DNA from 2 places in the Clostridium taeniosporum genome. Region 1 is predicted to be linked to the other one. Evidence: riboswitches for the same ligand, from Rfam matches in the RefSeq annotation. Region 1 holds a riboswitch; the other holds the start of a gene.

Evidence for each region. A riboswitch is a leader RNA that binds a small molecule or an ion and turns the genes downstream of it on or off. The one in region 1 is predicted to bind cyclic di-GMP.
Region 2: another riboswitch for cyclic di-GMP. It lies ahead of BGI42_RS12560 (acyltransferase); the one in region 1 lies ahead of BGI42_RS13280 (prepilin peptidase).

The regions. Positions count from the first base shown of each region.
Region 1 is NZ_CP017253.2:2,938,075-2,946,223, forward strand. Features, by position in the region: gene pilM (pilus assembly protein PilM) at 1-423, opposite strand, end outside; gene BGI42_RS16545 (prepilin-type N-terminal cleavage/methylation domain-containing protein) at 626-1,084, opposite strand; gene BGI42_RS13265 (prepilin-type N-terminal cleavage/methylation domain-containing protein) at 1,280-1,699, opposite strand; gene BGI42_RS13270 (type II secretion system F family protein) at 1,719-2,900, opposite strand; gene BGI42_RS13275 (GspE/PulE family protein) at 3,172-4,863, opposite strand; gene BGI42_RS13280 (prepilin peptidase) at 5,086-5,844, opposite strand; cyclic di-GMP riboswitch class II at 6,171-6,254, opposite strand; gene BGI42_RS13285 (hypothetical protein) at 6,838-7,797, opposite strand; gene BGI42_RS13290 (ABC-2 transporter permease) at 8,059-8,149, opposite strand, start outside.
Region 2 is NZ_CP017253.2:2,741,379-2,749,527, forward strand. Features, by position in the region: gene BGI42_RS12555 (methyl-accepting chemotaxis protein) at 1-1,041, opposite strand, end outside; gene BGI42_RS12560 (acyltransferase) at 1,146-1,883, opposite strand; cyclic di-GMP riboswitch class I at 2,171-2,262, opposite strand; gene BGI42_RS12565 (polyamine aminopropyltransferase) at 2,553-3,308, opposite strand; gene BGI42_RS12570 (HesB-like protein) at 3,575-3,904, shown strand; gene BGI42_RS12575 (hypothetical protein) at 3,955-4,641, opposite strand; gene BGI42_RS12580 (vWA domain-containing protein) at 4,664-5,995, opposite strand; gene BGI42_RS12585 (AAA family ATPase) at 6,086-7,174, opposite strand; gene BGI42_RS12590 (hypothetical protein) at 7,427-8,149, opposite strand, start outside.

The DNA.
Region 1 (8,149 bases):
GTATCTTACAACAGTATCTAACTCTTCTTCTTTTACATCAGGAATAAGAATTTCTCTATTTATAATTAAAGATGAATTATTGGTACATATTCCTTCCTTTGCAGTTATTCCATTGTCAGTTAATACTTTTTGCAAAGTAGAAACAAGTATTTCTTCTTTTTCAATACTTCCATCAATAATAGCTTTAGATGATATAGCAACATCTATTAATTTTTCAACTGATAATGTTCCTTTATAATACATTCCTTCTGCTATCTTTATGTTGGTACTTCCAATATCAAATGCTACAACTCTTCTCTTCTTTTCCTTCTTGATTTTAATAGACTTATTTTTTTTATTTATAATTAATTTATTTCTTAAATCTTTGATATCCATATTCATAATGTCTTTTAATTTGCTAAAATCAAAATTTAATTTAACCACTTTATTTAAAATTCCTCCCTTATTAAATAATCATGTTTGAATAATATATTTAATTTGAAAAATCCCTACTTTAAATTTAAAATTAAAAATTATTTGCTTTTAAATAACTTTATAATAATAACTTTAATTTTTAATACTATGTATATATTAAATTGCAAAGTTAAAATATACTTTACAATTTAATTAAAAAGTTTGTTGCTATTTATTTGCTATCTGCTTTACCAAAATCTTTATATATACCTTCACCATATGGATATACTTCTATTACCTTATCTCCAGTCTTATTAGTAGTTGCAAATACCTTTATATCATCCATTCTATAAATCCCTACTGCAAATTCATATCCATCTAATGCTTTAACCTTAGGATATTTTTCTCCATCAAGTCTAGATTCCACTGCTTTTGTTACATTATCTGGGTACTTTCCTGTATCTGGTTTTATTGTGATAGTTCCATCTGCTATTAATGTAGCAGCTATTCCATGTAAAGTTTTAGCACTAGCAATGTCTGCTTTTACATTTGCATTTTTAGTTATTTTTCCGAATTTAGGAATAGCTATTCCTGCTAATATTCCTATTATTGCAACTACAATAATAAGTTCTACTAACGTAAATCCATCTCTTTTTTTTGATTTCAATTTTAATAATTTATTACTAAACATTTTTATATACCCCTTTAACTATTGTTTAAAATTATCTTGTATTCAAAAATTAATAATATTTATTAAAAATTAATCGAAATATAACGTGTATAATTTAAATATTAGAAAGTGTAAAGCCTACTTAAAAACTTTACACTTAATTATTATTATTTAATTATTAATTTTTTCTCCATATTACACCTGATTTTGTGAGTTTTAATCATTACTTTCATCTTTATTAGCTGTCTTCCCATATTTCTCATAATCAGGATAAACTTCCTTACCTGCTGCCTCAACTACTATATTATCCTTATCATCAATTGTAACAACAAACTCTCCTGAAACTGCTTTAGGATTAGGAAGTTTTTCTCCATCTATTCTTTTAGTTACTAAACCAGTAACATCTCCATCCTTTGGTATTTCAACATTTTCTGCAATCAATTGTGCTGCTATTCCATGAAGATTTTTAGCATTAGCAATATCTGCTTTTATATTTGCATCCTTAGTTACTTGTCCAAATTTAGGAATAGCTATCCCTGCTAATATTCCTATTATTGCAACTACAATAATAAGTTCTACTAATGTAAAGCCCTTTTTCTTTTTATTTTTTAGTGATTTGATTGATAATTTGTTCATAAAAAATCCCCCTTATAAGTTATTGAATTTTACTATAACTATCAAACATTGGAATCATTATTGAAATTATTATAAATCCTATTACAAGACCCATTATAACTATTAAAGCAGGCTCCATTAAAGAAACTGTAGTTTGAATTGTTGTTTCAAGCTCTTCATCATAAAAATCAGCAGTTTTATTTAATATATCATCTAAAGCTCCTGTTTCTTCACCAATTTTAATCATAGAATACAACATTTGTGGAAATACTCCTGTTTCTTTTAGTGAAGAATTTAATGTTTCTCCTTTTACTACTAATTCTTTAACTTTTGCTATTGCATCTTTAGCTATTTTATTATCAATTACCCCCATAACTATATCTAAAGCCTGAACTAATGGTAATCCACTTGAAAGTAATGTTGATAAAGTTCTTGTAAATCTAGACACTATAATCATTTCATTAAGTTTTCTAATGACTGGTAGTTTGAGCTTTAATTTGCTTAATACAATTAAGCCCTTTTCTGTTTTTAAAATATATTTAATTGCAACAATAATTCCTATTATTGCAATTAATATCATAAAAAAATTTTCTTTTAATGAGCTACTTAACCAAAGTAAAAACTTAGTACTCAATGGTAAATTTACTCCATTTTCACTAAACATGTCGGTAAATATAGGCATAATATAAGTTAATATAAAAATAACTATACCTATTGCTATTAATCCTAATATTATTGGATATATCATTGCATTTTTTACTTTATTATTTACTTTATTCTCTTTTTCATAATGATTAGACATTCTAAGCATTATCACATCTAAACTACCACTTGCTTCTCCTGCTGCAATTAAACTTACTAAAAGATTAGGGAAAACTGACTTATGCTTTTTCATAGCATCAGAAAGTATTCCTCCTTTTTCAACATCTCCTTGAACCTCTTTTAAAGTTTCCTTAAGCTTTATATTAGTAGCTTGATTGGTTAAAATTTCTAAGCATGTAAGTATTGGTACTCCTGCATCTAACATAGTATAGAATTGCCTACAAAATATTGAAAGATCTTTAAACTTAACTTTATTATTAATCTTAAATTGTATCTTCTTACTTTCGATTATTTCTTCTACTAATAATGGATAATATCCATTAGATGAAATAAATTCTATAACTTCATTCTTAGAATCAGCTTCACGAGTACCTTCAATTTTTTCATTATCTGTATTCATAGCTCTATACTTATAAATCCCCACTCTATCTATGCCCCCTAAAATTACAATCAAGATATTAATTAATTCAAATATAAATATATAAAAAGTTTAAAATTAACTTGTTCCACACTTTTCAAGTTAAAAATTAAATAATGTAGAATTAAAAGTTTTAGTTAAAAGTCTTAAAGACTCTCTAAAGATATATATTTTAAATTCTACAAAAATTTTTTCCTTAACTCTTAACTCTCAACTCTCAACTATCAATTCTCAATTAAATATCTATATATCCTTAGTATTCTTTTATAAGTGTTATTGTTGCAAGCTCTGTTATTGTGGTTATACCTTTTATAACTAAATCTATACATTCTATTCCTAATGTTGTCATACCATTTTTTAATGATATATCTCTTAAAATATCAAAATTTGCACCAGCATTAATAGCTTCTCTATGTTCCCTTGTCATTTCCATAATTTCATATACACCAATTCTCCCTAAATAGCCTGTACTATTGCAATATCCACACCCATCACCCTTATATAAAATTAATTTTTCAGAAGCATCTACTCCTAATATCTCTTTTTCATATTTATTTGCTTCATAAGATACCTTACATTTATTACATATCTTTCTCACTAACCGCTGAGCTATTATTCCTACAATTGAAGTAGAAACTAAATATGGTTTTACACCCATATCTATAAGCCTTATTATTGATGAAGGTGCATTATTGGTATGAAGTGTACTTAATACTAAATGTCCTGTAATAGCTGCTTTTATAGCTATTTCAGCAGTTTCATTATCTCTGATTTCACCTATCATAATTATATCTGGATCTTGCCTTAATATACTTCTAAGTCCATTTGCAAATGTTAAGCCTGACCTTGTATTTACATTAACTTGATTAACTCCTTTAAGAGTATATTCAACTGGGTCTTCTACTGTAACTATATTTACATTATTAGAATTTAATTCATTTAAAATACTATATAACGTTGTTGATTTTCCACTTCCTGTTGGTCCCGTAACTAAAACTATTCCATATGGATTAGATATTATTCTATCTATTTTTTTTAGATTTCTTTCATTTATTCCTAATTGTTCTTTACTTACATTGTAGCTTGATGTATTTAATATCCTTATAACTACTTTTTCTCCATATACTACAGGTAATATTGAAACTCTAAAATCTACATCCTTATTCTCTATTGTTGTCATTATTCTTCCATCTTGAGGTATCCTTTTCTCTGCTATATTTAATCCTGCAAGAATTTTTATTCTAGTTATTAATGGTGCTAAACTATCTATATTTAACACATTTACAGTTTGAAGTTGTCCATCTATTCTATATCTGATTCTTATTTCATTTTCAAATGGTTCTATATGTATGTCTGATGCATTCATTTCTATTGAATTTTTAAATAAATATTCAACCATTTTCACTACAGGAGCATTTTTTACATCATCTATTTCTTCTATGTTTATAAAATTTTTTTTCTTTAACTGAGAACTTTCCTTAGCTAATTGTTGAGCGGCTATACTAACTTGTTGACTACTGTAGTATATTTCTATAAACTTTTTTATATCATTCTTTTTAGATATGAAAGTTTCTATTTCAAATCCTGTTGATATTGCAACATCATCTATTGCAAAAATATTAAGTGGATCTGCCATAGCTACTTTTATTTTATTCTTATCAAATCCAAATGGTATCAATAAATATTTATTACATAAATTCTTAGGTATTATAGATATTGCTTTCTTATCAAAAGTTATTGTGTTTAAATCTATTTTTTTTATACCTGTTTGTTGTTCAACAGATTCTAAAATATCTTCTTCTGTAATAATATTGCTTTCTACTAATATTTCGCCTAATTTCTTTCCAAGAATTTTTTGTGATTTTAAAGCCTCTTGTAATTGATAACTATTTATTTTTCCTGCATTAACTAAAATATTACCTAGTCTTTTCTTTTCAATAGCCATAAAATCTTCACCACTCTTTTCTAATTTTATCTAATATAATATAAATAAATTTTTAATAATCTTAGGCAAATTCGAATGAATAACTAGTTAGTATACTAGTTTATTTTGCAAACTACTTCTTCATTGAAATCTATTAGTAGCACAACTATTATCAGAACCTAAGTCATTGTATTTCACAAAATATCTCTTACGTCTTTGACTTGTTATTTATTTTAATATGCCTTATATAATTCCAACTAAGTTTAAATAAAAATTAATTATGCTATCTCCCCATAAAATATACATTAGTGCAGCTATTGACAAACATGGTCCAAAAGCCATTGCATCTTTTGCATTTTTAAGCTTCAATATCAAAATAATAATTGCTACTATTCCTCCTATTATAATCCCTAAAAATAAAGTGAAAATAACTCCTTTAATTCCTAAAAACAAACCACAAACTAAAGTGATTTCTGCATCACCAATACCCATTCCTTTTGTTATAATTACTATAATTGCTAATGCTAAAAATCCAATTATTGCTCCTAAAATATAATTTGAAATTGAGCCTTTATTAATAAAAAAATCTAATGTCATAAATATTATTCCAACAATTATTCCAAACATTATTGTTGATGTATATATGTCTTGTGTTTGATAATCTATCATTCCTATTACGATTAATAATGAGCTTAATAAAGTATATTTAAAAAATTCAAAAGTTAATCCATAATTACAAAAAATAATTAAATATAAAATAGCATTTAATATCTCTATTAATGGATATCTTATTGAAATTCCTTCATTACAATATCTACACTTACCTTTTAAAAACAAATAACTTAATACCGGTACTAAATCTATAGAATTTAATTTATGATTACAATTCCCACAATGTGATGGTGGATAACAAATTGATTGTTCTAAAGGAATTCTATAAATGCATACATTTAAAAAACTTCCTATAACTAGTCCTATAATAATTACTAATAAATAATCCAATTCTTATCATCCTTTCACTCAAAAATCAAAATATATACACCATATTTTAATTAATAATTGATAGTTCATACTACATTAATTACATATTAAAAATTTAAATACTTCTAAAAAAATAAAAAAATCGCCAAGGCGACTGTGGAGCCGTCGATTTTTTTAGCCATGCACCTTTTCCAAACGTAGTGTAGGAATAATGGTGCGGCATATGATTATTTTTTATTCTTTAGATTTTATTTCTTAACCTTTAGCAAAAATATAATCTAAGTTATCCACAGATTTTAAAAAATATAGTTTCCTAAAAAATAAAAAAAACCACCAATTAAATAAAATTAATTGCTGGCGGGTTGCACCACTAACTCATAGCTCTCAAGGTGCCCAAATTAAGAGAACTAATCACAGTTTCCAACTTCACTATCAAATTATTATAAAAAAATCGCTAAACGACTGTGGATCGTCGATTTTTTTAGCCATGCACCCTTTCCAAACTTAGTGCAGGAATAATGGTGTGACATATGATTATTTTTTATTCTTTAGGTTTTATTTCTTAATCTTTAAGCAAAAATATAATCTAAATTATCTACAAATTTAACAAAATATAAATTCCTGAAGAATAAAATAACTTTTATTCCTAAATTATATCAAATATTTTCTAATATTAGAATACATTCTATTTAAATTTATTTTTTTCTAATAAAATCAAATATAGACAATATCTTAATTAAATTTTTCATTTGTTTTTTGAATACGAATTTTTATTATATTAGATAGCTTATATGAAATCTATAACAATTGCATAATTTCATACAAACCATTTATTGAAAAATATAATAATTTATTTCAAACTAAAATTCAAAGTTTGTATTTATACTTTAATATTAGATTTATTTTAAGATATAAAAATAAACCCATTTAAACTGAACAATTTATCAATTTAAATGGGCTTATTTAATATACTAACATAAATATTATCTATATTAATAATACATATTTATTTTATTATGCTGCTGTAGCATCATCATTTACATCTTGTGGAGTCATTAATTTCATTAATTCATCTTGTTTAAGAATAGTTTTGCTAGCTGGAATTTCAATATCTTTTCCTTCTGCTTTAACACTTGTAGCATTTATTTTTATATTTACTTTTGCCATATCTTTTACTTGTAAATTAATATTCATTTCTGATTTATAATCATTATCTGTAAAAGTTGCTTTTGTAGATAATGTTGATCCTTGAATTAAAGTCTTAGCTTGGTTTAATGTAGTATCAAATGATGGATCTTTTATAGCTGTTTGAATTTCTTTTATCTTTTCAGCATCAAATCCTAAATTTAATCCTGAATTACTAGAATCTAAATTATTTGCCATTGCCTTTGCTGCTTTTGAAAACAAATCAATCATTTCATCTGAATTCATGTTAATAGAGTATTCTCTTCCATTTTTAACTAAAGGTAATCCTATATTACTATCTCCGAAAATCATTTTACCTAAATTATCTAAATAATCTGGTGATTTTGCTATTTCTGTTATTGCTTTCATATCCATTCCTGAATCTATTGCTATATATTCATATGGTAAATTAACAAGAGCTTCTGGTGCTGATTGTCCATTACCAGTAAATGTATCTACATAATAACTTTTATTCATATAAGTTACGCCTTTATCAATATATGCTTTTAATTCTGGAATATTAATTTCGCCACTTGGATCATTAAATTTGAAATCTACATAAACTTGATCTTGTCCTTTATTATAGCTTGTTCCAGTAAATGTTAATTTTTTTGATTCTCCTTGGGCTTCAACATTAACTTCACCTGTAAATTGTGAACTTACTGCCTCCCATTTAGCTAAATTATTAACTTCCTTTGAATAACTCATAGCATCACTACTACATCCTGCAATTGTAAACATTGATAGAGTAGCTGCCATAACAACTGATAATGTCTTTTTTAATTTCATTTTTTTACCCCCTATTTATACTTATATTTTAAATTAATCCAACTTATAATATCTTAAATTTAATATAAAACATATTAAAAATCGAATAAATTCTTGCCTTTTAAATAAACATATTATTTACTTTTAAGTGATTTTATTTAAAATATAATAAAATATTAATACCATTTAACATTTTATTGTATTTATTATAATATTATAACTCAATTTTTCTGATATATATATCAATATTTTCTTAAATTAAACTTAATTTTATAATTATTGTTATATATCCTTATTTTTACAAATAGAGCATGATATTAAATATGATATTACACCTACAATTACTATTGTAATTATAGATATAATCGCTACT
Region 2 (8,149 bases), 200 kb from region 1:
ATAGATTGCAAAAATAACTGCTATTATCATTAATATTGCTATTATTAACATTAAAATTAATAGTTTAGTACAAATTGAGAAAAGTTCACTTTCATATACTACATTCACTACTGTCCAATTAGATACAGGTACTTTATGATAAAAAGCTAATTTCTTTCCAGTTCCCATACCAAGTTTAACTATACCTTTATCTTGTGATTTTATAGCAGAAGATAACTTTAGCATTTCCTTATCTTCTAATGTATTTATATTTTCTTTCATAACATATTCTTGATTTGGATGTGATATAAATGTTCCATCATCTCCTATCAACATTCCATATCCTTTTTCACCATATTTTAAATCTTTTACTTTATTTTCTACTACTTCTATTACTAAACTAGATGCTACCCCTATTTTAGCCTCTCCCATTTCATCTTTCTTCCAAGCAATCATCATAACAACATTTCTTTTATATGCTTCAGAATATGTTGGATTTAAAATTAAATCGTAAGGGCCATTGTTATCAGAAAATTTTTTAAAAGTTTCTTCTATAGCTGCTTTAGCCCATGGAGAAGTTTTACACTCATCTGCCTTTACATTATAATATCTTGCTAAAAGCTTTTTTGAATTATCTATATTTTTCCATTCACTAGATGGAATTCCCTTCAAAATATGCAAAGCTGCATATTCATTAGGATATGTATTATTAACAAAAGTCCAACGTGATAAATTTAATTGATCTATAAGAGCTATAGATTCATCATTATTTTCTAAATTCAAATCTGGATTAATTTCTAAGATTTGATCTAATATAGGACTATAAGCCTTTTCCTTAACTTCTGAAAGTCTTGAATTTAACCAAATATCAATATTATTTACAGCCTCAGTTTCCTTTTCTGACATAAGATTAACTAATTCTTTTTCTATCATATTTTTTGCAGCACCATATGTTATTGATGTCAATAATAATAGCCCTAAAGCAACTATTGGTATAATTATTAACATTAATTTTGATTTTACAGATGCTTTTTTAAAATAAGCCTGAATCTTATTTATCATCATTACCCTCCTAATGATATTATTTTAATTTTATAAATTTAGTAAAATTTATCAAATGATACTGTAATAATATTTTAAAATATATATAATTCCACTAAAAATATCTATTTATTTTGAAAACTTTTATTATGAAGCCACACATGATTTAGTTCATGTTCATTATTACCAAACGTATTTCTTTCTCTAAATTCTTTTGCTGGTATACCTGCAACTACTGTATTTTCCTTAACATCCTTGTTTACTAAAGAACAAGCTGCAACTATACCTTGCTTTTCAATTTTCACACCTAAAAATATAGTCACATTACAATATATCTTAGCATAATCTTCTATTATAACTTGTCTATATTCTCTTGATAAATGACTATGTTCTTTATGAGAATGAGTTAATATAGTCACTCCTTCTCCTATACCAACAAAGTTTCCAATTTTAATTCCTCCTTTAGAATCTATAAAGGTTCCTCTGTTAATAAACACATCATCTCCAATTTCAATATTATCTGGTATATTAAATCGAACATTTTCTTCTGCTATGAAATTTTTTCCACAAGATTTAAATAATTTTTGTGCTAAAATTCTTCTATATGGAATTGCAAAATTTGCTATAAGACACATAGGAGATTTATCCAATAAATCCCATAAAAAATGAAGATATCTCTTTTCCTCTGATACACCACTTTCCGCATTTTTAGGAAGATAATCTTCATATAACTTTATTTCATCTAATATTTCTAATGGAATAGAGCACTTTAAAATCTCTAAAATTTTTATAACCCCATTCTTATCTACACCACTATTAATAATATTTTCCACTTCGCATAGTAACTTGTCTATTTTTTTCATGATCATTAATAATTATTAATTAAACTAATAATTATTTTCGCTCCCTTCTTACATTTAATTTTCTCTTTTTTGTAATATAAATAAAACTATATAAATTATAATTCGCATTTTTATTTGTAAAAAACGTATTGTTATAACTTGAGAATTACTTAATATTTACTTATTATTTTCTAATTAAATTTTAGATTTTAATATAAAAATATTTTTATCTAGAAATTTACAATAAAAAAATATCTATATAAAACATAGATACCAAAACCTTAAATTATATGTTTAAAATTATATATTTTGGTAACCTGACGATCATAGAAAAAATATCTTTCCTTTAGACTCATAAGCTTTGCGACCTTATTTTTCAATAAGTGTGCCATTATCATTTATATTTTACTAAACACTTTTATGATAACATTTAATACCTTATAATTCAATAAAATATTACACTATATAGCAATATTTCTTATCATTCCCCATATAACTTTATATTAAACTGTAATTTTTATTATCATTTTAATTATTTTATTTATTGTTCAATATTTAATATAATAAAACCTATGTATAATCTATTACTATATAAAAACAATAGGCTCTGTTTTAGAATAGTGTTTATATATTTAAAACAGAACCAAGTAATAAAATATACATAGGTTTATTTTGATTAAAAACATAATATTATATTTCCATATCACTATTTAATATTTTTTTAAATTCCATTAATGTTTTTGTTACTTTATTTTCATCTAATTGTTCATAATTTCTTATATATCCTGATGTATTAAGAGAAATATATAACTTTTTACTCATTTCAATCCAATTTTCAGGAATATAAACCCAAAGTATTTCTTCATAATTACAGCTTAAAAGAAAATGCTCCATCCCCCAAAATGAATATTCTTGTATATCATGTAGCTTATTGAATATCTTATAATCTTCTACTACTCTTAAATCTAACTTATATTCATATATATCAACATAAAAGAAATCAAATGTTTCTGAACTAGCTTTAAATGCATCTCCATGTATAATTGTAACTTTGTCATTTTCTCCAAAGTTTTTTTTATACAGTTCTATTACTTCTTCACTAATTTCATACACTATAACTTGCTCTACTTTATTCTTTTTTGCAATCTTATCTACTACATATCCAAGCCCAAGTCCTACAACTCCAACTTTTCCTTTGGCAAATTTTATTGCTTGATATGAACTCTCTATCTCTTTTGGTGTAAGTCTCATAAGACTTTTATTATCCCTTAATAATTGTATTATAGGCAAATCATATTCTATTGTATTTTCATACATATATCCTTGTAATTTTATTCCCTTACTATTTTCTTTTTTTATACAATAATGTCCAAGGCTATATTCATTTATAAAAGAATTATATTCTTGTACTTCTTTTATTATAAAATCTTTGCTATACGGTTTCATAAATTTTTCCCTTCTAAAAACTAATATAAAAACTATTATATAAATTATTATTAATAATATAAACTCTTTTAATACTTATTTTATACTTAAAATTATAAACTTTACCCTTAATACTTTAAAGAGATAAATACTGGTAAATTATATCATACTTTGCGCTTACAAACTATATTTTCATTGATTTATAATCTTTTTATTTTATATTTTATATGATATACTTAATTCATTAACATAATTGTTAATTATTTTAATTTAAGTAGGTGATTTATTTGAAAAACATTACTATAAGTGAAGAAGCTTATAATGAATTTAAAGGATTTTTAGATGAAAATAATATAACTGATTTTAATATTAGAATAAATTTTGCTGGTGCTTCATGTAGTGGTCCTATATTTAACATATCAGTATCTGAAGCTACTGATACTGATATTGTAGAAAAAATAAATGATATATCTTTCATCATGGAAAAAACTCTAATTGATGAATTTGGTGGATTTATAATACTTTCTACAAACGAAAATGAAGGTAGAGGTCTTACCTTAAAACCAGTTATAGCACCTGAAGGTGGCTGTGGTGGCTCATGTAGTGGATGTCACTAATAATTTTAAATAATACAACTACTTAATTTAAGTAGTTGTATTTATTTATATTAATTTATAATATCCGAAATATTAGAATTTTCAATATCACTTATATGCCATTGAATACTAGTATATTGTTGATTTATATCATATATTCCTTGTAACATATCAATCCAATACTTATTTTTAATAATTTCCTTTTCTCTATCTGATCCTGTTAAATTCGATAACCTATTTGAATTAAAATCTTCGAAGTAATTATATATTTTTTCTGATACTTTATTCATTGCAATAAAATCATTTAAATAATTTTCATTTAATATTAACTTTGGTTCTTTGTTTTTCATAGCTTGGTTTAATAAAATAAACATACACTCTCTTATTTTTGAATTTATATCATTAGGTATTATTTTTTTTATCTCTATTTTTTTAGAAAATATTGAAAAGCTATTAGATTTATACTCTGCATATTGTTCCCATAATTCTATTATATCATTTGAAATCATCTCATAATTTTTATATAACTTTAATAATTCATCATTTTTTATGCATCCCTGATCTATACTCATTTTAAGGATATCCATATTACTTTCATTTCTTTGCCTTAAATCTTCAATATTAAGTTCAGATTCTTTTCCAATTCTATATTTATAATTTCTAATATTAACATAACTAAAAATATTTATTATTAAACTTAAAGAAAATAATATTGTCATAATAATTGCATACTCTTTTAGTTTTAAATTTTTAATCACCTATTTCCTCCTTAATTGATTTTTATCTTGCCCAATCATGTATCACTGAATTAACCATACGTAATCCAAGATTCCCTTCAACCACTTCTTCTTTATCACTACGTATCCTTTTTATTATTCCATAATGATTTTTTAATGAAAATTCTTCTTCTCCAATTAATACCCATATTATTTTTTTATTCAACGGCTTTATACTTAATTCCTTTTCCCCTACACCATCTGTAAAATAAATTAATACTGAATTTCTTAAGTTATTATCTAATATATACTTAAATACAGGTGTAAAAGCAGTTGAACCATTATTTTCAGATCTTTTTTTAATATCCTTTTCACTTCTTAATTTATATACTCTTTTTATAGAATCATCACACTCTATTACAGTTATAGTATTATTTATTGTTTTACTAATCTCTAGTATTTCCACTAAAATTTTATGTAAAGTACTATCATTCATGCTTGCACTTATATCAATTGCAATTATTAATTCAGATTCTTTTTTAGGTAACCGTCCTCTTAAATCAACTCTATGTGGTTGTCGTCTATTTCTTCTTGTTATAGTTTTTTTATATCCATTTTTAATAGACGGCAATAGGTTCTTTAATACCTTTTGCCAAGGTATTTCTGCTTTCTCACTATATCCTAGAATTATTTTTTCAATATCATTTGGCATATTAGAGTCATCTATACTAATAGCTGTTTTCTTTGTTAAACTTTCTATATCTTCTAATGATACATCAATTTCTTCCCAAATATCATGAACATTTTCTAAATTCATTTCTTCTAATGAATCTTCTTTATCAACATTTTCATGTTTTTCTCTAAGTTTAATTGATTTATAAATATCTTCTGCATATTCTTCTGCACTTCTATCTTCTTTTAGATTTAAATTATATTCCATATTTATAGAATTAACTTTCTTACTCCATGGTGGTAAATTTTTTATATATTGATTTATTGAAATATCTAATGCTGTATTTATAGCTTTCTTACTTAATCTCTCTCTCATTTTCTTTTCTCTAGAAAAATGTGAATACATTATATGATATATTTCATGTTTAAATAATGCTGCCATTTCTTTTTTATTACATTGAAGAAATAAAATCGGGTTAAAATACATATTAAATCCACTTCTTTTAGGAATTGTAGCTATAGGATAATTTAAATCCATTCTTATTTTTCTTTTTACTCTTAACATAAATTGCCCAAAAAAAGAATCTTCACTTTCTAATAACTCTAAAATTACTTGTTCTACTAATTGGAAAAATTTCTTTTCATACATATTATCAAATTCATCAATTCTTTTTATATTATATGCCTTTTTTAAAAGTTCCTCTTTTGTATTATTAAAATCCATATAACTTCCTCCTATCAATTATATCTAAAATTATTTATTTAAGATACTTTAAAATAGATATTAATGTATTTAATTATAATAAAGTTTAATCTATTTAATAAATATATTAAAAAAACTCTCTATAAATTCATCTTTATTTAATAGTAATTTATATAATACATCTTTATGATCTTTTTTTATTTCTTTCATAATTCCAAGTCTTAGATCTCTAGGATATAAATCTAACACTTTAGAAAATAATATTAAATTCTTGTCAGAATGATTTTTTTCAACAAATAAAATAGCATTTTTAACTAATATATATAGTCTTGAATGATTTTCATCTTCTATCTTTTCCTTTAAATCAAAACTCAAAATATCATTTTCAAATAAATCTTCAACTTTAATAATAGGTTTTCTTATATGAAGTATAAAGTCCGCAAAATCATTACATATATTAGACCCAACATTTCCTCTTACTGTATTTAAAAATATGTTAAAATCATACTTATCTTTGTTTTTTAAATAAACCTCATATGCCTTAGAGATTCTATGCCAGCTTCTTGGTGTTGCTTTTATATTTTCTATTGAATTAGGTGTATGTAAATATTGTGGAAAGGTAGATATAAATTCTATAATATGTTCATGGATATTTCCATTTTTACTCATACCCCACTTTATCCATTCTTTTATATCCGATTGCATCTCTAACCAGACAAATCTATCTTCTTGAGCTGGGTCCATATCTACTACTTCATATTGACTATTAGAAAATCCATCAAACTTATTAGATGGATTCATCGCAGCAATAACTTTAACTTTGTCATCTAATACATATCCATTTATTTCTCTATTTAATATAAGATTCATAATCTCTTGTGAAACTGCATGATCACATCTATTTAATTCATCAATAAATAATATAACTCCATTTACATTATCTTTATTTAGTAAGTTTCTAACTTCAACTAGTTTATTATGGGTTGCATATATTACTTGTCCTTTTTCAGTTAATGGTAATCCTCCTATTTCTCCTTCTTTTAAAAGATTTGCATCTATAGTAACTAATGAATAATTATTATTTTTTGCTACGTCTTTTACTAATGATGTTTTTCCTATTCCACTTTCTCCAATTATTAATGGTACATCATTTGAATTTATAACTAAATCAACTGTTTTTAAAGTTTCTGTATAATTCAAAATATCATCTCCTTTATTTCTATATTTTATTAAATAAATTTGTTACTTGAATATATTATTAGAATAAAGTACCTTTACTACGCTTTTTAGTTAGAAATAGTTAATTAAAAGTTTTTGTTAAAACTCTTAATATTTTCTAAATTTCCAACATTCTAAACTATATATATCAATTTACAACTAATTGTATTCTAATACTAATCTTTATTATCTATAATTGATTATAATTATCACTAGAAAAGTATAATTCATATCTTACATAGACAACTTGTAATCAACAAGTATTTTTTTTGATTTTTTAGATCCATATTCCCAAACAAAATTAATTTTATCCATTTCTAAAATTTCTAATTCTAAAAAATCTTTCATATATTTTTCATCTATATTTTCATCTTTTATCTTATCCATTACAACTTCTATAACTGTGTCTATCTCTATATTCTCATATATGTACTTAACAATATTTATATTTTTGTAAATAAATAGTTTAACTTCATCTAAATCATAATTAGAAATATAATTTATTCCTTCTGCATCTGATGAAATTGCTGCTATTTTTGCATTCAACGTTGGGTTTTTAATATATCTTATTGCAGAATAGTAATTTTCAATAGCTTTTAATTGTACCTTTTCTGATGGATTATCTATATATTTGATAGCATCATAATCTTTTTCAACAGCTAAAATTTGCAACTCTTCACTTGGATTTTTTATAAATTGAATTGCCCAACCTTTTGTATTAATAGCTTCTCTTATTATTTTTTCAGTGGGATTTTTTATAAGCTTAAGAGAATTCCATAAAGCTTTTACGCATATAATCCCAATTTCTTCACAAACATTATCAATATACTGTATAGATAATGGAGTGCTTTTTATTGCTTCCAGTTGAACAGCTTTACTCGGATTTTCGATATATTTTATATTATTTCCATTATTTTTAACTATAAATAAATTAAATTCTTCATTAACATCTTTAAT